Linked DNA regions of Variovorax terrae. The protein of the gene in region 1 interacts with the protein of each later gene in a pairwise test. Links are inferred from orthologs where the notes say so. Each region holds a gene or a part of one and is shown in the gene's direction. Other genes may lie near its edges. The genes, in order: MMF98_RS22170 and MMF98_RS16185.

Region 1 (8,336 bases):
GAAGGCCATCATCGACGGCGTCTACCTGTCGACCGGCGTGGCCGCCAAGAACCCGATTCCGCCGTCGATGTGGTCGTACAACGACGCGGTCAAGGACGACCCCTTCGATCCCGAAGCCGCCAAGAAGCTGCTGGCCCAGGCCGGCTTTCCCAACGGCTTCTCCACCGACCTCTGGGCCATGCCGGTGCAGCGCCCCTACAACCCGAATGCCAAGCGTATTGCCGAGCTGATGCAGGCCGACCTGGCCAAGATCGGCGTCAAGGCCGAGATCAAGAGCTTCGAGTGGGGCGAGTACCGCAAGCGCATGCAGGCCGGTGAGCACCAGATGGGCATGCTGGGCTGGACCGGCGACAACGGCGATCCGGACAATTTCCTCTACACTCTGCTGGGCTGCGCCTCGGCCCAGTCGGCCAGCGGCAGCAACGTGGCCAAGTTCTGCTACCAGCCCTATGAGGAGCTGGTGCTCAAGGCCAAGAACGTGTCCAAGCAGGCCGACCGCGATGCCCTGTACAAGAAGGCCCAGGTGATCTTCAAGGAGCAGGCGCCCTGGTTCACCATCGCCCACGCGGTGCAGCTCAAGCCGGTGCGCAAGGAAGTGATCGACTACAAGCTCAGCCCGTTCGGGCGCCACACCTTCTACGGTGTGGACATCAAGGAATAGGCGGCGCACGCGCGTATCCTCGGCCCTGGCGCCTCGCGGCGCCAGGGCCTTTTTCTTTTGGGAGCGACCTGCCATGACCATCGCCATCGTCAGTGCCATGCACGAGGAACTCGCCGCCGTGCTCCGGCTCCTGCCCGAAGAGCACCGGCAGGTGGCGGCGGGGCGCGAGTTCTGGCGCGGGCGCCTGCACGGCCACGAGGTGGTGGTCGTGCTCTCGCGCATCGGCAAGGTGGCGGCGGCGACCACCGCCACCGCGCTGATCGAGCGCTTCGGCGTGGAGCGCATCGTTTTCACCGGCGTGGCGGGCGGGCTGGCGCCGGGCGTGCATGTGGGCGACGTGGTGGTGGCCGACAGCTTCCTGCAGCACGACCTCGACGCCTCGCCGATCTTTCCGCGCTACGAGGTGCCGCTCTACGGCACCAGCCGCTTCGCCACCGACGGCGCGCTCACCGCCACGCTGGCGGCCGCGGCCCGCGCCGCCCTGCCGGGCACCGCGCTGCACCGGGGGCTGGTGGTCAGCGGCGACCGCTTCGTGGCCACCACGGTGGAGAGCCGCGCGCTGCAGGCGGCGCTGCCCGAGGCGCTGGCGGTGGAAATGGAGGGCGCGGCGATCGCCCAGGTCTGCCACGACTACGGCGTGCCGTTCGCCGCGGTGCGGACCATCTCGGACCGCGCCGACGACGAGGCGCACGGCGATTTCACGCGGTTCGTCGAGGAGGTGGCCAGCCGCCATTCGGCCGCCATGGTCGCGGCGCTGCTCAGGATGCTATGAATTTAATAGCTAGAAATGACCGCCCGACAAGGACGTCGGCCTGATTTGACCTAAAAGGCTACTTCAACCGGCCGCGCCGGCGGGAACGCGCGGGACCGGCTTTGCCGGCCCGCTGCGTTGCCCCCTTGAGGGGGAAGGGCGGAGCCCTTCGGGGGTGGGCTATTTCAACCAGCCGCGCCGGCGGAAATACCACATGGGCACCAGCGCGCTGGCCACCATGAGCGCAATCGCATAGGGGTAGCCCATGGCCCAGTCGAGTTCGGGCATCATCTTGAAGTTCATGCCGTAGACGCTGGCGATCAGCGTCGGCGGCAGCAGCGCGACACTGGCCACCGAGAAGATCTTGATGATCTTGTTCTGGTTAATGTTGATGAAGCCGACCGTGGCGTCCATCAGGAAGTTGATCTTGTCGAACAGGAAGGCGGTGTGGTTGTCCAGCGACTCGATGTCGCGCAGGATCTGGCGCGCCTCCTCGAACTGCTCGGCGTTGAGCATCTTGCTGCGCATCATGAAGCTGACCGCGCGCCGCGTGTCCATCACGTTGCGGCGGATGCGTCCGTTCAGGTCTTCCTGGCGCGCGATCGCGCCCAGCACCTCGCCGGCCAGCGAGTCGGTCACGTCGCCCGAGAGCACCAGCTTGCTGGCCTCCTCCAGCTCGTCGTAGATGTTCTCCAGCGTGTCGGCCGAGTACTCGGCGTCGGCGTCGAACAGCTTGAGCAGCACTTCCTTGGCATCCTCGATCAGCCCCGGCGCGCGGCGTGCGCGCATGCGCAGCAGGCGGAACACCGGCACGTCCTCGTCGTGGATCGAAAACAGCACGCCGCGGCTCCTGAGCCCGGTGTTGTGCTGGTTCAGGATGAAGGCCACGCGCACCGCGCGCGGCGCCTCGTCGTCGGCGATCAGGAAGTCGCTGCGGATGTGCAGCTCGCCGTTGTCTTCCTCATAGAAGCGCGCGGACTCCTCGATGTCCTCGTCCATCGCGTCCTCGGGGATGGACAGGCCATAGTACTGCTTGACCCAGCGCTTTTCCTCGACGGTGGGGGCTTCGAGGTCGACCCAGATCGGCTGGAATTTGGAGAGCTCTTCCAGCGACTCGATCTCTTCCTGGAAGAGCCGGCCGTTGGCGAGCGTGAAGATGTTGAGCATGGCAATGAAAGGGGACAGGCCTGATGACTCGAAAGAACGGTGACGCTGGGGTGGGGCGCTTTCGAACAAATCAGGCACAGGCCCAATCCATTTCGAAAGCTACCGACTGGGGTAGGTTTCCAAGGGAATGCTCGCAACAAAGGATGACAGCGCAATTATCTCACCGCGCCCGGTTCACGAGCCCGCGAAGAAGGCCAGCAGCTGGGCCTTGCGCGCATAGGCGTCCTGTTCGCCCAGCGCAACCAGCGTCTGCACGAAACCCGGCTCGAACAGCAGGTAGCTCGACAGCCCGGCGCCGCCGCGCAGGCCGCCGAGGCCGCTCAGCGCGTTGCGCACGGAGACCGGCAGCTCGCGCAGGTGGGCCTGCGCGATGGCGTCGAGCGACTGTGAGGGCTGCAGCGCCAGCACCTCCACGCCGCGGTAGGGCAGCACGGCCGCCACTTCGCGTGGCAGCTGGCGCAGGGTCTGCGAGATGCGCTGGGCCTGCTCCACGTCGGCCTGCAGCGTGTCATGGAACACGCTGGCCATGGCGTGCCCGGCGATGTTGCCGAGCGAGGGCATGCGGGCCGGGCCGCTGGGCGCGGCGCTGGCGAAGCCCGAGCGCTGCGGCTGGCCCACGCCGACCACCAGCACCTTGTGGGCTCCGAGGTGGATGGCCGGCGACAGCGGCGAGATCTGGCGCATCGAGCCGTCGCCGAAGAACTCGCGCTGCCCGTCCACCCACAGCGGCGTGGCCGGGAAGAGGAAGGGGATGGCGCTGGAGGCCATCAGGTGTTCGATGGTGATGGGCTGGAAATCGGCGCGCCGGCCCGGGCGGTTCCAGGGCGGCGCGGTCTCGTCGTGGGCGGTATGGCAGAACGTCCAGTGCACGCCGCTGGTGTAGCTGGAGGCCGTGACGGCGAGGGCATCCAGCGTGCGGGTGCGCAGGGCTTCCTCGATGCCCGGCAGCGACACGGCGTGGTGCAGCGTGTCCACCAGCGGCATGTTGTCGAGCAGGGCGCCGTGCCGCCGCGCATGGCGCGACAGGCTCAGCGCCGCCAGCAGCTTGCTGGCGCGCACCAGCGGCGACACCTTGAATTCATAGACCGCGGACGAACGGATCCGGCTCCAGAACTGCGCCAGCTGCTCGAACGCCTGCAGCCCCGTGGTGGCCGCGCCCGCCAGGTAGGCCGCGTTCAGCGCGCCCGCCGAGGTGCCGACCAGCACCTGGAACGGAAACTTCGCCGCGGGCGCGCCCTGCAGTCCCAGCATGGCCGCCAGGGCCTGCAGCACGCCCACCTGGTAGGCCGTGCGGGCGCCGCCGCCCATCAGGACCAGCGCCGTGGTGGGGCGCGAGGGGCGGGTCAGGCCCGCGTTGATGATGGTGTTCAGGCTCATGGATGACGCTTCGCGGTGGGCCGGCCTTGCGGGCCTGGCCTGCGGCCGGATGCCGCGGGTGTCGCGATGTTAGGGCCTCAACGGGTTTTGGGGGCAGGTCGCCGGCACCGAGGTGGAGTGCCGGCGCGCGGATTGACCCTGCCGCACGCTCGGGTTGGGGCTGCCCGCCGTTGTGGCCGCGATGAAAACCCGAGCCTTTTCAACCACTTGCGGCCGGCCTGACAAATGGTTGCAGCGTCGTGGCGCGGGCTTGGCGGAAAACCGATTGCATTTCGGTTTTAGAGGGCGCATAGTGGTTCGACCTTCAGCGTTCGGCTGCCACCTCGCAAGGGTGGCGATTTCAACCCAGAGAGCAACAGGAGGCTACTCATGAACCTGACGATCAGCGGTCACCACCTCGAAGTCACCCCCGCCTTGCGTACCTATGTGAAGACCAAGCTTGATCGAATTACCCGGCACTTTGACCAGGTCGTAGATGTCAAGGTGCTGCTCACCGTGGAGAAACTGAAGGAAAAGCAACGACGACAACGCGCCGAATGCAATATTCACGTCAAGGGCAACGACATGTTCGCCGAAAGCTCGCATGCCGACCTCTATGCCGCCGTGGATGAACTGGTCGACAAGCTCGACCGCCTCGTGGTGCGCCACAAGGACCGCCTGCAGGACCACCATCACGAAGCGCCCAAGCGCCTGATGTAAGGCCGCGCCACCCACCCCGTCGCCAAGACGCCAACACAAGCCGCCCGGGCAACCCGGCGGCTTTTTTGTGCGCTTTCCCGCAGGAAGACTGTGTTTTATTGCACCCCGGCGCGGCAGGTGCATAATCGGCAACCCGACACCATGAATCGTCTCGCGTCCATCCTGCCTGCCGCTCAAGTGCTTGTGAGCGTCGATGCCACCAGCAAAAAACGTGCTTTTGAAGAAGCAGGGCTGCTGTTCGAAAACCTGCACGGCCTGTCCCGGGCGCTGGTCACGGACAGCCTGTTCGCGCGTGAGCGGCTCGGCTCTACCGGCCTGGGCCATGGCGTGGCCATCCCGCACGGGCGCATCAAGGGCCTGAAGGCGCCGATGGCCGCGGTGTTCCAGCTGGACCGCCCGATCGGCTTCGACGCCCCCGACGAACAGCCGGTGGGCCTGCTGATCTTCCTGCTGGTGCCCGAGGCGGCAACGCAGAAACACCTGGAAATCCTGTCCGAGATCGCCGAGCTGCTGAGCGACACCGCGCTGCGCGAGCGCATCAAGGCCAGCACCGACGCCACCGAGCTGCACGGCATGATCGCCACTTGGCAGTCGGCCCAGCCGGCCTGAAGCATGTGGCTTCCCCGCCTGTCACTGCGGGTACGGCGCCGGGCTGGCATGACATCCCTCTTGTTCCGGTGAAGCTGCGATGAAGCCGACGGTCGTCAGCGCCGACGTCCTGTTCGAGGAGTTCCGCGCGGCGCTCAAGTGGGAGTGGGTGGCCGGCCTCGGCGCCTCGGAGCGCCGCTTCGACGAGGTGGTGATCCGGGCCGCGCGCTCGGGGGCCGATCTGGTCGGCTACCTCAACTACATCCACCCGTACCGCGTGCAGATCCTGGGCGAGCGCGAGGTGGCCTACCTCACCAACGCCACGCCCGAAGACTGCGCGCGCCGCATCTCGCGCATCGTCACGCTGGAGCCGCCGGTGCTGATCCTGGCCGACAGCCAGGTCGCGCCCGATGCGCTGCTGTCGATGTGCGAGCGGGCCCAGATCCCGATGTTCGCGACGCAGGAATCGTCGGCCTTCGTGATCGACGTGCTGCGCGCCTACCTGTCCAAGCATTTCGCCGACCGCACCTCGATGCACGGCGTGTTCATGGACATCCTGGGCCTGGGCGTGATGATCACCGGCGAATCGGGCCTGGGCAAGAGCGAGCTGGGGCTGGAGCTGATCTCGCGCGGCAACGGCCTGGTGGCCGACGACGCGGTGGACCTGTACCGCATCAACCAGACCACCATCGAGGGCCGCTGCCCCGAGCTGCTGCAGAACCTGCTGGAGGTGCGCGGCATCGGCCTGCTGGACATCCGCGCGATCTTCGGCGAGACCGCGGTGCGCCGCAAGATGCGCCTGAAGCTGATCGTGCACCTGGTGCGCCGCGAAACGCTGGAGCGCGAGTACGAGCGCCTGCCCTATGAGCCGCTCACGCAGGACGTGCTCGGGGTGCCGGTGCGCAAGGTCGTGATCCAGGTGGTGGCCGGCCGCAACATCGCCGTGCTGGTGGAGGCCGCCGTGCGCAACACCATCCTGCAGCTGCGCGGCATCGACACCTATCAGGAGTTCGTCGAGCGGCACCGCCGCGCCATGGAGCGCGATGGGTAGAAAGGCTCACCCCCAGGCTGCGCGCACGGTGTGCGCTTCGCCTCCCCCCTAAGGGGGCGACACCAGCGGCCCGGCAAAGCCGGTTCCGCGGCGTCCTGCGATGAGGGCCGCGCTGCGCGGGCCCTGGGGTTGCTCCTAATATGAGAGCAAGAAATGACCGCCCGACGCGGACATTGGACTGATTTTCTTCAAAAAATCAGCCACGGCCCGATGCCGGACGGTTCGGGCACTTGTCCTTGGTGCAGTTGGCGTACAGGCTCAGGGCGTGGTCGGCGATGACAAAGCCCTTGGCCTTGGCCACGGCATGCTGGCGCTTCTCGATCTCGGCGTCGTAGAACTCCTCGACCCGGCCGCAATCGAGGCACACCAGATGGTCATGGTGCTGGCCTTCGTTGAGTTCATAGACGGCCTTGCCGCTCTCGAAGTGGCTGCGGCTCAGGATGCCGGCCTGCTCGAACTGCGTGAGCACGCGGTAGACCGTCGCCAGGCCGATGTCGGAGCGGTCTTCCAGCAGCACGCGGAACACGTCCTCGGCTGTCATATGGCGCTGCGCGCCCTTCTGGAAAATCTCGAGGATTTTCAGGCGCGGCAGGGTGGCTTTGAGCCCGGTGCTTTTGAGTTCGTCGATATTGGCCATGCGTGCCTTTCTCCCACGGCGCCTGCGCTGGGGCGCGCAGGCCTAGCCGCTACAATGGCCCGATCATATCGCTACACCCTTGCTCATGCCTGCTTTCCACCGCCGCAGCGCCCGTCTGGGCCTGACCTTCATGGCTTGCGCGGCCCTGGCCGCATGTGGCGGCTTCAACAACGCCAGCACCCAGCTCGCCAGCGTCGTCACCCCCTACAAGATCGAGGTGGTGCAGGGCAACTTCGTGTCCAAGGAGCAGGTCGCGGCGCTGTCGCCCGGCATGAGCCGCAACGATGTGAAAAACATCCTCGGCACGCCGCTGCTGGCCAGCGTGTTCCACGCCGACCGCTGGGACTACGTGTTCACGCTGCGGCGCCAGGGCGTGGAGCCGCAGTCGCGCCGCCTCACCGTCTTCTTCAAGAACGACGTGCTCGAGCGCTTCGAGGGCGACGACATGCCCAGCGAGGCCGAGTTCGTGAGCAAGCTCGACTCGCGTCGCAAGAAGGGCAAGGTGCCCGAGCTGGAGGCGTCGGAAGAGAGCCTCAAGAAATTCCCGGCGCCCGCGCCCGCGGCATCGACCGAAGCCGCCGCGCCCCTGCCGCCGGCGCCGGCCAGCTACCCGCCGCTGGAAGCGCCGGCGCGCTGACGGCCACACGCACACAGACCATACGACGAACGAGGGCATGTTGAGATACGTGGCCATCGCAGGAGAACCATCATGAGAGTCGCCATTGCCGGCGCCAGCGGCCGCATGGGCCGCATGCTGATCGAGGCCGTGCGCGCCTCCGACGACTGTGAGCTGGCCGGGGCGCTGGACGTGCCCGCCAGCCCGGGCATCGGCTCCGACGCCACCGCCTTCCTGGGCCACGCCAGCGGCGTGCCCATCACGGCGGACCTGCGCGCCGGCCTGCAGGACGCCCAGGTGCTGATCGACTTCACCCGGCCCGAGGGCACGCTGGCGCACCTGAAGATGTGCCGCGAACTGGGCGTCAAGGCAGTGATCGGCACCACCGGCTTCAGCGCGGCGCAAAAGGACGAGATCGCCGCCGCCGCGAAAGACATCGCCATCATGTTTGCGCCCAACATGAGCGTGGGCGTGAACGTCACGCTCAAGCTGCTGGAGATGGCGGCCAAGGCCCTGTCCACCGGCTACGACATCGAGATCATCGAGGCGCACCACCGCCACAAGGTGGACGCGCCCTCGGGCACCGCGCTCAAGATGGGCGAGGTGATTGCCACCGCCCTGGGCCGCGACCTCAAGGACTGCGCGGTCTATGCGCGCGAAGGCATCACCGGCGAGCGCGATCCCTCCACCATCGGCTTCGCCGCCATCCGCGGCGGCGACATCGTGGGCGACCACACGGTGCTGTTCGCCGGCATCGGCGAGCGCATCGAGATCACCCACAAGTCGGCC
Region 2 (8,654 bases), on another replicon or contig:
AGCTTCGTCACCAACACCAACTGGCAGGGCTATGCCGGCGAGTCCACCATGAGCTACCTGACGCAGATGCTCGCGCTCGCGGTGCAGAACTTCCTCTCGGCGGCCACCGGCATCGCGGTGGTGTTCGCGCTGATCCGCGGCTTCGTGGCGCGCTCCAGCGGCGTGATCGGCAACTTCTGGGTGGACGTGACGCGCATCACCACCTGGCTGCTGGTGCCGCTGTCCCTCGTGTTCGCCGTGTTCCTGGTGGGGCAGGGCGTGATCCAGAACTTCAGCGCCTACCAGGACGTGGGCACGCTGGAGACCCAGACCTACCAGCAGCCGAAGAACGGTGCCGATGGCCAGCCGTTGAAGGACGACAAGGGCAACCCGGTGCTGGAGACCATGAAGACCGGCACCCAGACGCTGGCCATGGGCCCGGTGGCGTCGCAGGAGGCCATCAAGATGCTGGGCACCAACGGCGGCGGCTTCTTCAACGCCAACTCGGCGCATCCCTACGAGAACCCCACGGCGCTGAGCAACTTTTTCCAGATGCTGGCCATCTTCCTGATCCCGGCCGCGCTGTGCTTTGCCTTCGGGCGCGAGGTCGGCGACCGGCGCCAGGGCTGGGCGGTGCTGGCCGCGATGACCGTGATGTTCGCCGTCGCCGTGATCGCCATCACGCCCGCCGAGCAGGCCGGCAACCCGCTGCTGCCGCCGCTGGGCGTGGACCAGGCGGCCAGTGCGCTGCAGGCCGGCGGCAACATGGAGGGCAAGGAGCTGCGCTTCGGCATCACCGCCTCCAGCCTGTTCGCGGTCATCACCACGGCCGCCTCCTGCGGCGCGGTCAACGGCATGCACGATTCGTTCACGCCGCTGGGCGGCATGGTGCCGCTGGTGATGATGCAGCTCGGCGAAGTGGTGTTCGGCGGCGTCGGCACGGGGCTCTACAGCATGCTGATCTTCGCGCTGCTTGCCGTGTTCATCGCGGGGCTGATGATCGGCCGCACGCCCGAGTACCTGGGCAAGAAGATCGAGGCCTACGAGATGAAGATGACCTCCGTCGCCATCCTCGTGACGCCGATCCTGGTGCTGGCCGGAGCCGCCGTGGCCGTGCTGGCCGCCGCGGGCAAGGCCGGCATCGCCAACCCGGGCGCCCACGGCTTCTCGGAAATCCTGTACGCCTTCACCTCGGCCGCCAACAACAACGGCAGCGCCTTCGCCGGCCTGTCGGCCAACACGCCGTTCTACAACACCCTGCTGGGCCTGGCGATGTGGTTCGGCCGCTTCGGCGTGATCGTGCCGGTGCTGGCCATCGCCGGCGCGCTGGCGCGCAAGAAGAGGCTGGCCGTCACGGCCGGCACCCTGCCCACGCACGGGCCGCTGTTCGTCGTGCTGCTGATCGGCACGGTGCTGCTGGTCGGGCTGCTGAACTACGTGCCGGCGCTCGCGCTCGGGCCCGTGGTGGAGCACTTCATGCTGTGGGCCGGCCGCTGATTCCCCGGGAGAAATCATGAATACGACAAAAAATCTTTCGCTGTTCGACCCGGTGCTGCTGCGGCCCGCCGTGGCGCAGGCCTTCGCCAAGCTCAGCCCGCGCGTGCAGTGGCGCAACCCGGTGATGTTCGTGGTCTACGTCGGCAGCATCCTGACCACGCTGCTGGGCGTGCAGGCGCTGCAGGGCCGGGGCGAGGCCAGCGCCGGCTTCATCTTTGCCGTGGCCCTCTGGCTGTGGTTCACCGTGCTGTTCGCCAACTTTGCCGAGGCGCTGGCCGAGGGCCGCAGCAAGGCGCAGGCGGCCTCGCTGCGCGGGCTCAAAAAAGCTGCCTGGGCCAAGAAACTCAAGGAGGCCCGAAGCGGCGCCTTCCACGGCACCACCTGGCTGCCGGAGCAGGCCGAGAACCTGCGCCGCGGCGACGTGGTGCTGGTGGAGACCGGCGACATGGTGCCGCTGGATGGCGAGGTGATCGAAGGCGTGGCCTCGGTCGACGAGAGCGCCATCACCGGCGAGTCGGCGCCCGTGATCCGCGAATCGGGCGGCGACTTCTCGGCCGTGACCGGCGGCACGCGCGTGCTGTCGGACTGGCTGGTGGTGCGCGTCGGCGTCAATCCGGGCGAGAGCTTCATCGACCGCATGATCAGCATGGTCGAGGGCGCCCGGCGCCAGAAGACGCCCAACGAGATCGCGCTGACCATCCTGCTGGTGGCGCTGACCATCGTGTTCCTGGTGGTCACGGTGACGCTGCTGCCGTACTCGGTGTTCAGCGTGGAGGTGACGCAGGCCGGCCAGGCCGTGACCGTCACGGCGCTGATCGCGCTGCTGGTATGCCTGATCCCCACCACCATCGGCGCGCTGCTGTCGGCCATCGGCGTGGCGGGCATGAGCCGCATGATGCAGGCCAACGTGATCGCCACCTCGGGCCGCGCGGTCGAGGCTGCCGGCGACGTCGACGTGCTGCTGCTGGACAAGACCGGCACCATCACCCACGGCAACCGCCAGGCCTCGGCCTTCGTGCCGGCCGCCGGCCTGACCGAGCTGCCGGTGGCGCGCGCCGCGCTGCTGGCCTCGCTGTCCGACGAGACGCCCGAGGGCCGCAGCATCGTGGCGCTGGCGCGGCGCCTGGGCGTGGCCGAAGGCGCGCCGGCCCAGGCCGCCTTCATCCCGTTCTCGGCGCAGACGCGCATGAGCGGCGTCGATCTGGCGCAGGCCGGGTGCAGCGGCACCCGCCGCATCCGCAAGGGCGCGGTGGATGCGATCCGCCGCCACGTGGAGGCGCTGGGCGCCAGCATGCCGGGCGACGTGGTGCGCGCCGCCGACGAAGTGGCGCGGCGCGGCAGCACGCCGCTGGTGGTGTGCGAGGACGCGCAGGTGCTGGGCGTGGTGGAGCTCAAGGACATCGTCAAGTCCGGCATCAAGGAGCGCTTCGGCGAGCTGCGCCGCATGGGCATCAAGACCGTGATGATCACGGGCGACAACAAGCTCACCGCCGCGGCCATCGCGGCCGAGGCCGGGGTCGATGACTTCCTGGCCGAGGCCACGCCCGAGGCCAAGCTCAAGCTGATCCGCGGCTACCAGGCCGAGGGCCGGCTGGTGGCCATGACCGGCGACGGCACCAACGACGCGCCGGCGCTGGCGCAGGCCGACGTGGCCGTGGCCATGAACAGCGGCACCCAGGCCGCCAAGGAGGCGGGCAACATGGTCGATCTCGACTCCAACCCGACCAAGCTGCTGGAGGTGGTGGAGACCGGCAAGGCCCTGCTGATGACGCGCGGCTCGCTCACCACCTTCTCGATCGCCAACGACGTGGCCAAGTACTTCGCCATCCTGCCCGCGATCTTCGTCACCACCTATCCGCAGCTGGCCGAGCTCAACGTGATGCGGCTGGCCAGCCCGTCGTCGGCCATCCTGTCGGCGGTGATCTTCAACGCCATCATCATCGTGTTCCTGATCCCGCTGGCGCTCAAGGGCGTGCGCTACCGCGCCGTCGGCGCCGCCGCGCTGCTGCGGCGCAACCTGCTGATCTACGGCCTGGGCGGCCTGGTCGTGCCGTTCGTCGGCATCAAGCTGATCGACCTGCTGCTCGCGGCCCTGCATCTTGTCTGAGGCAACCATCATGAAAAACATTCTTCGCCCCGCGCTGGTCTTCTTCCTGGTGCTCACGCTGCTCACCGGCATCGCCTATCCGCTGATGGTCACGGGCGTGGCGCGCGTGCTGTTTCCGCAGCAGGCCGCCGGCAGCCTGGTGCTGCAGGGCGGCAAGCCCGTGGGCTCGGCGCTGATCGGCCAGAACTTTGCCGACCCCGGGCACTTCTGGGGCCGGCCCTCGGCCACCAGCCCGATGGCCTACAACGCAGCGGCCTCGGGCGGCTCCAACCTGGGGCCGCTGAACCCGGCGCTGGCCGACGCCGTCAAGGGCCGCGTCGAGGCGCTGCGCGCCGCCGATCCCGGCAACACCGCGCCGGTGCCGGTGGACCTGGTCACGGCCTCGGCCAGCGGCCTGGACCCCGACATCAGCCCCGCGGCCGCGCGCTACCAGGTGGCGCGCGTGGCGCGGGCCCGGGGCCTGCAGCCCGAACAGGTGGCGCGGCTGGTGGACCAGCACATCGAGGCGCCGCTGTGGGGCCTGCTGGGCGAGCCGCGCGTCAACGTGCTGCGCCTGAACCTGGCGCTGAACGATCTGCATTGAGGGGCTGCCATGGCCTATGCCGCTTATTTGGAGTTTGCGGGCCTGCCGGCGCGCCGGCCTCTGCGGGTGCTGCCCATGGCGTTCGCGGTGCTGGCCGTGACCGTCGCCAGCCCCGACGCGCTGCCCGTGCGCCGCGCCCTGGTGAGCTGCCCCGACACGGGCATCGTGCGCTGCGTGCCGCAGCCGCTCGAGCGCCGGGTGCGGCTGGAGATCCGCCTGCCGCTGGCACTGTCGGGTGAGGTCATGCACCGCATCCTCGACTGCGTGCCCAGCGGCGAGATCGGCCGCATCACGCCGTGGTCGCAGCACCTGTCGAGCCTGGGCCTGCCCGATGGACTCTGACCTGGTCCGCGTCCTATGCGCGCTGGCCGCCTTCCTGGTTCCGCTCGGGCTGGCCTGGGCCCTCGTGTGCCTGGATGGGCGCACCCACCGGTGCCGCGCCCGGCGCCGGCCCTGAGCGGCTCGCCCTGTCTCTTTCCTTTTTTCCACGCAACTCGATACGAGGAGATCGAATGATCGCGAATGCCTGTTTCTTCTTCAAATGCAGGCGGCTCCTGGCCGCCAGCCTGCTGTGCGCCGCCGTGAGCGCGCAGGCCCAGACGGCGAACCCGGGCGAGCCGGCCCCGGTGCACAGCCTGACCGGCAACCTGAGCCTGGTGTCGGACTACCGCTTCCGCGGCCTCTCGCAGAGCTGGCGCCAGCCGGCCGTGCAGGGCGGCATCGACTACACGCATGCCAGCGGCCTGTACCTTGGCAACTGGAACTCGAGCGTCTCGTCCAACAGCTACAACAACGGCGCGGGCCTGGAGGTCGACCTGTACGGCGGCTACCGCTTCCCGCTAACCCAGGACCTGACGGCCGACGCCGGCGTGCTGTTCTACCTCTACCCCGGCGCCCACCTGAACAGCGCCCCGGCCCAGCCCGGCGGCCAGAAGTACGACAACACCGAGATCTACTTCGGCCTGGCGCGCGGCGCCTTCAACGCCAGGCTGTCCTATGCCGTGACGGACTACTTCGGCCTGAACAGCGCCACAGCGGGCTATGCCTACTGGACCCCGCTGCCCGCGCGCGGCAGCTCCCGGGGCACCACCTACCTCGACCTCAACTACAGCCTCGAGCTGGGCCGCCAGTTCGCGCTCGGCCTGCACCTGGGCCACACGGCCGTGCGCCGCTACGGCGAGCTGTCCTACACCGACTACAAGCTCGCGCTGACGAAGGAGGCGGCGGGCTTCCTGCTGGGGCTGGCGCTGGTGGGCGCCCGGGCCGATGCCCGCTACTACCAGGCCGGCGACTCGGCCTGGCTCCATCCGAAGCCGACCGGCCGCAGCAGCCTCGTGCTGTCGGCCACCCGCAGCTTCTGATCCGGGCCGGGAGTGCTACGCTCGACAGGCGGCGGCCATCGCCGCGCCAGGCATCACCCCATGGGCAGTTCCAGCGACGCGCGACCCGACCCCGACCAGCTGCTCGAGCAGCTGCGGGAAGAGGACGAGCGCGCGCGCCGCGGCAAGCTGCGCATCTACTTCGGCGCCAGCGCCGGCGTGGGCAAGACCTACGCCATGCTGAGCGCGGCCCAGCGCGAGCGCAAGGCCGGGCGCGACGTGCTGGTGGGCGTGGTGGAAACCCACGGCCGCAGCGAGACCGCCGAGCTGCTGGCGGGGCTGGAGCAGCTGCCGCTGCGCGAGCTGCCCTACCGCGGCCGCACGCTGCGCGAGTTCGACCTCGACGCCGCGCTGGCGCGCCGGCCCGCCGTGCTGCTGGTGGACGAGCTGGCGCACTCCAACGTGGAGGGCTCGCGCCATCCCAAGCGCTGGCAGGACGTGCAGGAGCTGCTGGAGGCCGGCATCGACGTCTGGTCGGCCATCAACGTGCAGCACCTTGAAAGCCTGAACGGCACGGTCGGCGCCATCACCGGCGTGCGGGTGCACGAGACCGTGCCCGACACCGTGCTGGACCAGGCCGACGAGATCATCCTGGTCGACGTCACGCCCGACGAACTCATGAACCGGCTGCAGGCCGGCAAGGTCTACCTGCCGCACCAGGCCGAGCGCGCGGCGCGCAACTTCTTTCGCAAGGGCAACCTGATCGCCCTGCGCGAGATCGCGCTGCGCCGCACCGCCGAGCATGTGGAAGACGACGTGCGCAGCTACCGCGTGGAGCAGTCGATCGCGCCGGTATGGAACACCGAAGGCGCGATCCTCGCCTGCATCGGCCCGAACGAGGGCGCGGAGCAGACCGTGCGCACCGCCGCGCGGCTGGCCGGGCAGCTCAACGTGCGCTGGCACGCGGCCTTTGTCGAGACGCCGCCGCTGCAGCGGCGCGCCGCGGCGCAGCGCGACCGCATCCTGGCGGTGCTCAAGCTGGCCGAGGAGCTGGGCGCCGCCACCGCGGTGCTGACCGGCGCCGACGCGGCGCAGGCGCTGGTCGAGCAGGCGCAGCGGCTGAACTGCGCCACGCTGGTGGTGGGGCGGCCGCAGGCCGCGGGCGGCTGGCGCAACTGGCGCGGCGGCCGCACCATGACGCGCCGGCTGGCCCTGCTGGCGCCCACGCTGGACATCGTGGAAGTGGGCCAGGCCGACAGCGCGCGGCGGCTGGCGCGCGCCGTGCACCTCGTGCACGACGAGGAAGACGCTGCCGCCTGGCACGGCCACTGGCCGCGCTACGCCTGGGCCGTCGCCTCGAGCGTGGCCATCACCCTGCTGGCCACGCCGCTGGCCCAGTTCTTCGACCTGGCCAACATCGTGATGCTGTTCCTGCTGGGCGTGGTGCTGGTGGCCATGCGGTTCGGGCGCGGCCCGGCGGCGCTGGCGGCGTTCCTCAACGTCGCGGCCTTCGATTTCTTCTTCGTCGCGCCGCGCATGTCGTTCGCCGTGAGCGACGTGCAGTACCTGGTGACGTTCGCCGTCATGCTCGGCGTGGGGCTGCTCACCGGCCAGCTCACCGCGGGGCTGCGCTTCCAGGCCCGCATCGCGGCCAGCCGCGAGCGGCGCGCGCAGTCGCTGTTCGAGCTTACGCGCGACCTGTCGGCCGCGCTGCTGGGCTCGCAGGTGGCCGAGCTCGGCGAGGCCGCCGTGCGCCGCAACTTCGGCGGCCAGGCGCTGGTGCTGGGCACCGATGCGGCCGACCTGCTGGTGCTGCCGCCGCAGGCGCCGCCCGATTTCGACGCGGGCGTGGCCGACTGGGCCTTCCGCAACGCGCAGCCGGCCGGGTTGGCCACCTCCACGCTGCCGGCCCATGCCTGGCACTACCTGCCGCTGCGCGCGCCGATGCGGGTGCGCGGCGTGCTCGCGCTCAAGCCCGCGCAGCCGCGCTGGCTGCTGATCCCCGAGCAGGTGCAGCAGCTCGACACGCTGGCGCGCCAGATCGCGATCGCGCTGGAGCGCGTGCACTACGTCGAAATCGCCCAGCAGGCCCTGGTGCAGATGGAGTCGGAGCGGCTGCGCAACGCGCTGCTGGCGGCGATCTCGCACGACGTGCGCACGCCGCTGACGGCGCTGATCGGGCTGGCCGAGTCGCTGCAGCGCACGCCGCTGGCGCCGGCCCAGGCGCAGAACGCGCAGGCCATCGCCAGCGAGGCGCGCCAGCTCAGCGCGCTGGTCAACAACCTGCTGGACATGGCGCGGCTGCAAAGTGGCTCGGTGCGCCTGCGCAGCGAGTGGCAGTCGGTCGAGGAGGTGGTGGGCGCCGCCATCCGCGCGGCGCAGCACGCGCTGGGCGGGCGGGCCGTGAACACCGACTTGCCGGCCGATCTGCCGCTGGTGGAGTTCGACGCGGTGCTGATCGAGCGCGTGCTGGTCAACCTGCTGGAGAACGCCGCCAAGTACGGCGCGCCGCCGATCGAGATCCGCGCCCGCGCCACGCCCGACGCGCTGGTGCTCGCGGTGCGCGACCACGGCCCCGGCCTGCCGGCCGGGCTCAAGGGGCGCGAGCAGACGCTGTTCGACAAGTTCACGCGCGGCGAGGCCGAATCGGCCACCCCCGGCGTGGGGCTGGGGCTGGCCATCTGCAAGGCGGTGGTGGACGCGCACCACGGCCGCATCGACGCGGCCAATGCCGAGGGCGGTGGTGCAGAATTCACGCTCACCCTGCCGCGCCGGCCGCCGCCGGATTCGAACGAGTAAAGCATGTCCAGCCCCGTCGCCATCGTGATCGAAGACGAGCCGCAGATCCGCCGCTTCGTGCGCGCCGCGCTGGAGGCCGAGGGCTGGCAGGTGCACGAGGCCGACAGCGCGCGCCGCGGCCTGAGCGAGGCTGGCACGCGCAAGCCCGACCTGCTGGTGCTCGATCTCGGCCTGCCCGACGGCGACGGCTTGGAGGTGATCCGCGACGTGCGCGGCTGGTCGGCCGTGCCCATCATCGTGCTGTCGGCGCGCGTGGACGAGGCCGACAAGGTGGCCGCGCTCGACGCCGGCGCCGACGACTACCTGACCAAGCCGTTCGGCGTGGGCGAGCTGCTGGCGCGGGTGCGCGCCAACCTGCGGCGCCCGCGCG

The links.
Region 2: the proteins of MMF98_RS22170 (region 1) and MMF98_RS16185 interact in binary tests that used the Escherichia coli proteins (3 or more experiments, as listed by UniProt). The link is inferred for Variovorax terrae from one-to-one orthologs.

The regions. Positions count from the first base shown.
Region 1 is NZ_JALGBI010000003.1:589,320-597,655, forward strand. Bases 3,635-6,530 are described here. They hold MMF98_RS22170 (PTS sugar transporter subunit IIA), read left to right. Parts: upstream 3,635-4,796; coding sequence 4,797-5,264; downstream 5,265-6,530. Other genes in these bases: MMF98_RS22160 (patatin-like phospholipase family protein), read right to left, coding at 3,635-3,956; hpf (ribosome hibernation-promoting factor, HPF/YfiA family), read left to right, coding at 4,326-4,655; hprK (HPr(Ser) kinase/phosphatase), read left to right, coding at 5,344-6,294; fur (ferric iron uptake transcriptional regulator), read right to left, coding at 6,491-6,530. Also shown: MMF98_RS22145 (ABC transporter substrate-binding protein), read left to right, coding at 1-661; MMF98_RS22150 (5'-methylthioadenosine/adenosylhomocysteine nucleosidase), read left to right, coding at 735-1,433; magnesium/cobalt transporter CorA, read right to left, coding at 1,593-2,579; more of MMF98_RS22160, read right to left, coding at 2,754-3,634; more of fur, read right to left, coding at 6,531-6,931; MMF98_RS22185 (outer membrane protein assembly factor BamE), read left to right, coding at 7,017-7,568; dapB (4-hydroxy-tetrahydrodipicolinate reductase), read left to right, coding at 7,641-8,336. UniProt on the Escherichia coli protein: Seems to have a role in regulating nitrogen assimilation.
Region 2 is NZ_JALGBI010000002.1:170,885-179,538, forward strand. Bases 5,271-8,484 are described here. They hold MMF98_RS16185 (DUF4118 domain-containing protein), read left to right. Parts: upstream 5,271-5,587; coding sequence 5,588-8,284; downstream 8,285-8,484. Other genes in these bases: MMF98_RS16180 (TorF family putative porin), read left to right, coding at 5,271-5,527; kdpE (two-component system response regulator KdpE), read left to right, coding at 8,288-8,484. In the rest of the region: potassium-transporting ATPase subunit KdpA, read left to right, coding at 1-1,476; potassium-transporting ATPase subunit KdpB, read left to right, coding at 1,493-3,583; potassium-transporting ATPase subunit KdpC, read left to right, coding at 3,594-4,166; MMF98_RS16175 (hypothetical protein), read left to right, coding at 4,176-4,508; more of MMF98_RS16180, read left to right, coding at 4,679-5,270; more of kdpE, read left to right, coding at 8,485-8,654. UniProt on the Escherichia coli protein: Member of the two-component regulatory system KdpD/KdpE involved in the regulation of the kdp operon. KdpD may function as a membrane-associated protein kinase that phosphorylates KdpE in response to environmental signals.